DNA from 2 places in the Tardiphaga sp. 285_C5_N1_2 genome. Region 2 is predicted to be linked to the other one. Evidence: predicted binding sites of a transcription regulator. Region 2 holds the regulator's gene; the other holds the start of a gene.
What was found. The regulator HrcA, encoded in region 2, represses chaperone genes, less so after heat shock. The targets are predictions, from matches to a motif close to GTTAGCACTCNCNNNNNGNGAGTGCTAAC.

Region 1 (4,306 bases), 1.1 Mb from region 2:
TATCTGCATCCCAACGCTGTGCCTTGAACTCCGCCGCGACAGCTGCAACCGCGCCGTTGTCATCGCGCGGATCGCTCTCTTCATCGGCGGTCGGCGAATCCGCGAGAGCCAGCTTCGCGCCCGAGTTCTCATCCGCGGTTGTTACTGACGGCGTGCTGACCCACAGGATCAGCTTATCCGTCGTGCCGGGCTTGTCGGGAGCGATGATCGCGTTGACCTCGACCGTCTCCGTCAATTCGAGCGCGGGCAGAACCTGACTCGGGCGCTTGAAGGTCAGCTTGAGCTTTCCGGTCTCATCGTCCCATGACGCGGCGGCAGGTTTGCCCGACATGGTTCTGGCGAGCACATTCGCCAGCGTGGTCGCAACCTTGTCGCGATTGATCTTGTCACCATCGCGCCAGTCGGCGGCTGCAAAGCGCACGGTACGATCCATGTCGATAGCGCCCGTGGTCCAGCCGACATTGACGACGCCGGGATAGGTCTTGGTTTTGGCGACGAACGCCGCGGCGCGTTCCGGGTCGATGGCGAGGCTGATGACCTGCTCGCCGGCGCGCAGTGCATCGCACGATACGGCCAGGCTGTTCAACGCGACTTCGACATTCTGCCCGCGCAGCGTGCGGACGAAATCGAGTGCGGCTTCGAGCTTGATCTTCACCGCGATGGCTTCTGGCGAGACTTCGGTGAAATCCTTCGGCGCGGGCGCGATATTGTCGTCGGTGGACTGGTTGTCCTGGAATTCCTTCTCGCTCTGATCGGAATTGTCCGAGGACGTCACGTTGTTGTTGGTCTGACCTACCGAGATCTGTCCCTTGAATTCGAACGTGTCGCCGGTCGGCCGGCGGTTCAGCTTGATGGTCACCGGCAGCTTGTCGACCTGGGTCTGCGTTGCGCCGGTCAGCGTCGACCCGCTGACCGTGAGATTGGCGACGAAGCGATCCTTGCGGTCGCTGCCTTTCTCGGCGGGATAGCAGACATCAAGCGTCGCGGCGGTGACGTTCTTGCCCTGCCGCGTCTCGCGCAGGATGACGTCGGCATTGCCGTTCATGACGCCGTCGATCGAGGTGAAATAGCGCGTCTCGGGGCTTGCCGGCTGGCTCTTCGGCGCGGCTTTCACCTGCGCGAAGGCGTGGTGGACGGTCCCAACCGAGGCGGTGACCGTAAGGCCGAGCAGACAAAGATGAAGCGCGCGCATTTCAAAAGTCCCTGGACGTTATCGACGTGTCTCCGGGCGGATTTATCTGATTCCGCCCATGCGAGATTAATCACGGGATTGAATCAGAACCGCGACCAAGGCGAAAGGCCATAAGTCGCGGGCGCATTGTATCAGGGCAAAAAAGAAGGCCGCCCGGAGGCGGCCTTCGATCACAATGCAGTTGAGCGTGAAAGCATGGCTTAGAAGCCCATGCCTCCCATTCCGCCCATGCCACCCATACCGCCGCCACCGCCCGGCATCGCCGGTGCAGCTTCCTTCGGCAGTTCGGCGACCATGGCTTCGGTGGTGACCAGCAGGCCGGCAACCGAGGCGGCGTCCTGCAGTGCAGTACGCACCACCTTGGCCGGATCGATGATGCCCTTGGCGACCATGTCGACATAGGTTTCGGTCTGCGCGTCGAAGCCGAAGGTCTCGGACTTCTCGTCCAGGATCTTGCCGACCACGATCGAACCTTCAACGCCGGCGTTTTCGGCGATCTGGCGGATCGGAGCTTCCAGCGCCTTCAGCACGATGTTGATACCGGCCTGCACATCGGCGTTCTCGTTGGTGAGACGGCCGACGGCCTTCTTGGCGCGCAGAAGCGCAGTACCGCCACCGGGGACGATGCCTTCCTGAACGGCCGCGCGGGTGGCGTTCAGCGCGTCATCCACGCGATCCTTCTTTTCCTTCACTTCGACTTCGGTCGCGCCGCCGACGCGGATGACGGCAACGCCGCCAGCCAGCTTGGCCAGACGCTCCTGCAGCTTCTCACGGTCGTAGTCCGAGGTGGTCTCCTCGATCTGCGCCTTGATCTGGTTGACGCGAGCCTCAATGGCCGGCTTCTTGCCAGCGCCGTTGACGACGGTGGTGTTTTCCTTGTCGATCACGACCTTCTTGGCGCGGCCGAGCATGGCGAGCGTGACGCTTTCCAGCTTCATGCCGAGATCTTCCGAGACGAGCTGACCGCCGGTCAGGATGGCGAGGTCTTCCAGCATCGCCTTGCGGCGATCGCCGAAGCCCGGTGCCTTGACGGCAGCAACCTTGAGGCCGCCGCGCAGGCGGTTGACGACGAGGGTGGCGAGGGCTTCGCCTTCGACGTCTTCAGCAATGATCAGCAACGGCTTGCCCGACTGCACAACGGCTTCGAGCACCGGCAGCATGGCCTGCAGGCTGGAGATCTTCTTCTCGACGAGCAGGACGTACACGTCCTCGAGCTCGGCGGTCATCTTCTCGGCATTGGTGACGAAGTAGGGCGACAGGTAGCCGCGATCGAACTTCATGCCCTCGACGATGTCGACTTCGGTCTCGAGCGACTTGTTCTCTTCAACCGTGATGACGCCTTCGTTGCCGACCTTCTGCATTGCCTGGGCGATCATCTTGCCGATGGCGGCGTCGCCGTTGGCGGAGATGGTGCCGACCTGAGCGACTTCAGCCGAAGACGCAACCGGCTTGGCGCGCTTGGTGATGTCCTTGATGACGGCGGCGACGGCGATATCGATGCCGCGCTTGAGGTCCATCGGGTTCATGCCGGCAGCAACCGACTTGGCGCCTTCACGGACGATGGCCTGGGCCAGCACGGTGGCGGTGGTGGTGCCGTCGCCTGCGGTGTCGTTGGTCTTCGAGGCGACTTCGCGCAGCATCTGCGCGCCCATGTTCTCGAACTTGTCCTCGAGCTCGATCTCCTTGGCGACGGTGACGCCGTCCTTGGTGATGCGCGGAGCGCCGAACGACTTCTCGATCACGACATTGCGGCCCTTCGGACCGAGCGTGACCTTGACGGCGTTGGCGAGAATGTCGACGCCGCGCAGCATGCGATCGCGCGCGTCTCCGGAGAATTTAACGTCTTTGGCTGCCATGTTGATGGTGCTCCAATTTGGGAAGTTTAAAGCTCCGTCATGGCCGGGCTTGTCCCGGTCATCCACGCCTTGCCGAGCTTGCGGCCTAGACGTGGATCACCGGGACAAGCCCGGTGATGACGGCGTGTAGGGAGGCTGAAGCGAGTCGCTTAAGCGATCACGCCCATGATGTCCGACTCCTTCATGATGAGGAGTTCTTCGCCGTCGAGTTTGATCTCGGTGCCCGACCACTTGCCGAACAGAACCTTGTCGCCGACCTTGATGTCGATCGGGATCAGCTTGCCGGCTTCGTCGCGGCCACCGGGGCCCACGCCGACGACTTCGCCTTCAGACGGCTTTTCCTTGGCGCTGTCCGGGATGATGATGCCGCCCTTGGTCTTCTCGTCGGCGACGATGCGCTTGACGACGACGCGGTCGTGCAGCGGGCGGAATTTGGTCTTGGCCATGGGAGTGTCCCTTTAGGGTTTGCGATTTCGTTGCCATCTCGGAGGCGGGCGGGAATCCAGCCGGAACGCTCGGGGGCGGCCGGCTCATTCCCTTAGCAATCGCGCTCCGGGAGTGCTAATTGAGCGTCCGGGAAATATGGCCAGACGCTTTTTGAGTCAAGCGAGGCCTTAAGGCCTTGGTGAGGCCAATATAGGATGATCTGGAAACCATAATGGAGAGTCGGCGTAATTCTGCCGACCTCATTGCGCCGTCAGGTGTTTTGCGCTTGGCTGCCGGGACGGGCAGCCGGGGAATTTGCTCTAGGGGATAATATGATCAGGTCACGCTACGCCCGCACGGTTGCCCATCTGGCGATCGTTTCAACTTTGGCGCTGTCATTGGGCGGGTGCGGCACGTCTGGTGGATTGGGCGGGTTCAGCTTTGGGAACTCGCAGCCGACACCGCCGCAGGAGCCCCCGCCGGTGCCGGAACTGCCAGCCTCGATCCGCTCGGAAGAACTCGTCGGCCGCTGGGGTCTGGCGTCTTACATGAATCCCAATGATCGCGTTCGCACCGAGAATGCCGCGCGCGGCCAGTGCAAGCAGCCCTATATCATCGGCCAGGGCGCCACCGGCGGCGTCATCATGCATCTCGCCGACGAGGCGACGCCGCAGGAACTGCGCCTCAAGGGCTCGCCGAGCGGCAAGAACTATATCGGCCCGCCCGGTCCCGCCGGTGGCGAGAAGGATCGCGAGATCGTCTCCTTCGACGGCCGGATTCTCGTCACGCGCTTCATCGACAAGGACGCTGCGGTTCGCTACGGCAACATGGT
Region 2 (4,306 bases):
CAGCACGTTTCCGCCGCCGTTCTTGAACATGTTGCGGTTCTTCATCCATGAGATGCAGTCGGCCAGCGCAACCCATGCGCCGGTGATCGACGCCGTGCGGGTGCCGCCATCGGCCTGGATCACGTCGCAGTCGATGGTGATCTGGCGTTCGCCGAGCGCTTCGAGGTCGACGGCAGCGCGCAGCGAGCGGCCGATCAGGCGCTGGATCTCGACGGTGCGGCCGCCCTGCTTGCCGGATGCGGCTTCGCGGCGGGTGCGTTCCAGCGTGGCGCGGGGCAGCATGCCGTATTCGGCGGTGACCCAGCCGCGGCCCTGGCCCTTGAGCCATGGCGGCAGGCGCTCTTCCAGCGTGGCGGTCACCAGCACATGAGTGTCGCCGAATTTCACCATGCAGGAACCTTCGGCATATTTGACCACGCCGCGTTCCAGCGACACGGCGCGCAGTTCATCGGGCGCACGACGGCTTGGCCGCATGAGAAAATCCTTCCAAATGTCCAGAGAAAGCCTGTTCGCGGTGCTTTTAGGGGGCACGGAGCGTAGCGGCAAGGGCAGGGCAGGTTCCACAACCGCAATGGTGCTTGTATCCCGCCCGCCGGAGCGACAGATTAGGTCCTCAAGGAGTATCCTGTGGTCCACCACGATCCGATCGGCCTGATTTCGCCGCATGCCGGCCTCGCCCAGCTCAATGAGCGATCGCGTGAGATCTTCCGGCAGATCGTCGAGAGCTATCTCGCCACCGGCGAACCTGTCGGTTCGCGCAATATTTCACGCCTGATCACGGTTCCGCTGTCGCCGGCCTCGGTCCGCAACGTCATGTCGGACCTTGAGCAGCTCGGTCTGATCTATGCGCCGCACACCTCTGCCGGACGGCTGCCGACCGAACTCGGACTGCGGTTTTTCGTCGATGCCTTGATGCAGGTCGGTGACCTCACCGAGTCGGAGCGGCAGTCGATCCAGCAGCAATTGTCCTCGGTGGGGCGCTCGCAGACTGTGGAGGCGGCGCTCGGCGAGGCGCTGACGCAGTTGTCCGGCCTGACCCGCGCAGCGGCGGTAGTTTTGACCGCCAAGTCCAATGTGCGGCTGAAACACATCGAATTCGTCCGTTTAGAGCCCGAAAAGGCGCTGGTCGTGCTGGTTGCCGAGGATGGCCAGGTCGAAAACCGCGTGCTGACCCTGCCGCCGGGCGTGCCGTCGTCGGCGCTGAACGAGGCGTCGAACTTCCTCAATGCCCGGATTCGCGGCCGTACGCTGGCCGAGGCCCGGCTGGAACTGGAAACGGCACTGACCCAGAACCAGATCGAGCTCGATCAACTGACCCAGAAGGTGATTGCCGCCGGCATTGCCAGCTGGTCGGGTGGCGAGAAGGATGATCGGCAGCTGATCGTGCGCGGCCAGGCCAATCTGCTCGAGGATCTCCATGCGCTGGAGGATCTTGAACGCGTTCGCCTCCTGTTCGACGATCTCGAAGCCAAGCGCGAGGTGATCGATCTTCTCGGCCGGGCGGAGACGGCCGAAGGTGTCCGCATCTTCATCGGCTCGGAAAACAAGCTGTTCTCGCTGTCCGGCTCGTCCACGATCATTGCGCCCTATAGCGATGGTGCCGGCCATATTGTCGGCGTTCTCGGTGTCATTGGCCCGACCCGGCTGAACTATGCGCGGGTGATCCCGATGGTAGATTACGCGGCGCGCATCGTCAGCCGCATGCTTGGCGGCTGACAGATCGGCCGAATCCGGCTGGTTGCGCTTGATTTTCGGCGCTCAAACCCCGATATCCCGCTCAGCAATCCCACCATTTTGGCGTGTTTTTGAGAAGGCAGCGTGATGACTGATTCCAATGGGCAGAACGACAATCAGGACAAGACGGCGCAGGCCGCCGATCCGGTGGTCTCCAAGCCCTACATCATGCCGGACGATCCGGAACCGAATTCGGTCGAGGCCCTGACCAAGGAAGCAGCGGAATCGCGCGACAAGATGCTGCGCACGCTGGCGGAGATGGAAAATCTGCGCAAGCGGACGCAGAAGGAAGTCGCCGACGGCCGCACCTATGCGATCGCCAATTTCGCGCGCGAAGTGCTCGATATCGCCGACAGCCTGCAGCGTGCGCTGGATGCCGTGCCTGCCGACACCAAGGCCGCGGCCGATCCGGGCCTGAAGGCGCTCCTCGAAGGTGTCGAGCTTACCGAGCGTTCGCTGCTCAACACGCTGGAAAAGAACGGCGTGAAGAAGTTCGATCCGTCGGGCGAGAAGTTCGATCCGAATTTCCAGCAGGCGATGTACGAAGTGCCCGATGCTTCCGTGCCTGCGGGCACCGTCGTTCAGGTTGTGCAGGCCGGCTACACCATCGGCGAACGCGTACTGCGCCCGGCGCTGGTCGGCGTGTCGAAGGGTGGGGCCAAGGCGGCGCCTGTAGCGTCGGAGTAAAGCTGCGTAGTAAGAGCTGGATCGCCCGGTCAAGCCGGGCGATGACAGCGAGAGTTAAGCCGCCAGATCGCCTGACTGAATCCGTTTCACGCCGGCTTTGTTCATGTCGGCCCAGGCCTTGGCCAGCGAGCCCTGCGTGTCGATGCCGCGGCAGGCATCTTCGATCACATAGACATCGAAACCTGCTTTTCGCGCATCGAGGGCGGACCACGCGACACAGAAATCTGTGGCGAGACCGGCGATGAACACGCGCTGCAATTTGCGGGCTTTCAGATAGGCGGCGAGACCGGTGGTGGTCTTGCCGTCGGCCTCGGTGAAGGCCGAGTAGCTGTCGACGTCCTTGTTGAAGCCCTTGCGCAAGATCAGTTCGGTATGCGGGATGGCGAGATCCTTCGAGAGCGCAGCCCCTTCAGTGCCCTGCACGCAGTGATCCGGCCACAGCACCTGCTTGCCGTATTTCACCTCAAGGGTCTCAAACGGCTTCTTGTCGCTGTGGCTGGATGCGAAGGAGATATGGCCCGGCGTGTGCCAGTCCTGCGTCATCACCACATCGGCGAATTTCTTCGCGATGCCGTTGATGACCGGGACGACCTTGTCGCCGTCCTTCACGGCCAAGCTGCCGCCCGGTAGGAAGCAGTTCTGCACGTCAATCACCAGCAACACGGATGTACGATCGAGGCTGACCTTGCCAGCGGCGGATAGTGTTCTGGGAGCTAGGCTGGTCATGGCTACGGCTCCAAGCCCCCCGAGAACCTGACGTCTGTTGAGCATCGCGAAATTCCCCGTACCGAATTGGCCCAGCAAATCAGGTCACGGGGAGATCGTAAAGCGGGCCGTGAGGACGGCCGTGCGTTCTTTAGCGCGGCTCGATACCGTCGCGCACGGCGCGGAAGCGCGGAAACGCCTTGGCCCAATCATCGCGCGGTGCGCTTGCAATAATGCGCATCGTGATTTTGCCGCCGCCGAAGCGCAGCCACTGTACCACGCTGACCGGCGTGTTGTTCTTGCCGCTGACGGCGTCGATACGGGTCTCCCAGCCTGCCATGCCGTCGATCCGTTGCGGCTCCGACATGGTGATGCGGCCTTCGCGCAGGCCGGGAATCGTGCCTGCGGCCTGCTGGGCAAAGCGGCCGCGATCTTCAGCCTTTTCCGGCGCGGAGGCCAGGCTGCCGATCACCACAAAAGGACTCGTTTCGATGCTGTTCTCATCGCTCGAGTCGGCCAGCAATAGCGCGGCACCCGGCGCCAGCGTGCGGACGGTCTTGAAGTCGCTCATTTCCGAGACCTTGAACGGCATCAGACCGAGTTGTTCTGCCAGCGGCACCTCCTTGCGGACCACGGCGGATGAGAGCATCTGGCGCACCGCGTCGTCGGTGTAGATTTTCTGGGCGTTTTCCGGGACTTGCACGGCGACATAGCCGGAGAAGGTCCCGCCGCCGACGATCATCGAATAGCGCCTGACATTGCCGGTCGCGTCCTTGGCATTCTCGATCGTGTAGAAGGCCTTTCCGGCCGTGGTCTCGATGCTCTCGGGCTTCGCGGCCATACCAGCCGGATTGGCCTTGAACGCAGTCTCGACCTCGTTGAAGGCGGCGGCCGGCAGTTCGGTCATGAGCACCTTGACGCCCTGATCGGATGTCTCGAAGCCGACAAAGGTCTTTGCCGGGGCGAGGCCAACCAGCGGGGCCAGACCCACACGGACACCCGGCGGGAAGACGGGATCAGCCGCCAAAGCGGGGCGGTGGGCGACCGAAATGGTCGTCAGCATGGTCAAAGCGAACAGGGGCGCAGCATGTTTCATGAAAAATCTACTGGATTTGTATTGAGGCTGTTCGATGGTGCGGGGCTCCGGCCTTGGCCGTCACGCGACCGGCCGGAAAGGGCG

Region 1: the regulator HrcA is predicted to act here: its motif matches at 3,586-3,614, upstream of AB7951_RS22440 (co-chaperone GroES).

What each region holds. Positions count from the first base shown of each region.
Region 1 is NZ_CP197241.1:4,739,245-4,743,550, reverse strand. It holds gene AB7951_RS22450 (hypothetical protein) at 1-1,192, opposite strand, end outside; gene groL (chaperonin GroEL) at 1,393-3,048, opposite strand; gene AB7951_RS22440 (co-chaperone GroES) at 3,198-3,494, opposite strand; gene AB7951_RS22435 (hypothetical protein) at 3,807-4,306, shown strand, end outside.
Region 2 is NZ_CP197241.1:5,875,271-5,879,576, reverse strand. It holds gene rph (ribonuclease PH) at 1-474, opposite strand, end outside; gene hrcA (heat-inducible transcriptional repressor HrcA) at 628-1,716, shown strand; gene grpE (nucleotide exchange factor GrpE) at 1,822-2,421, shown strand; gene pncA (bifunctional nicotinamidase/pyrazinamidase) at 2,476-3,192, opposite strand; gene AB7951_RS27815 (hypothetical protein) at 3,278-4,222, opposite strand.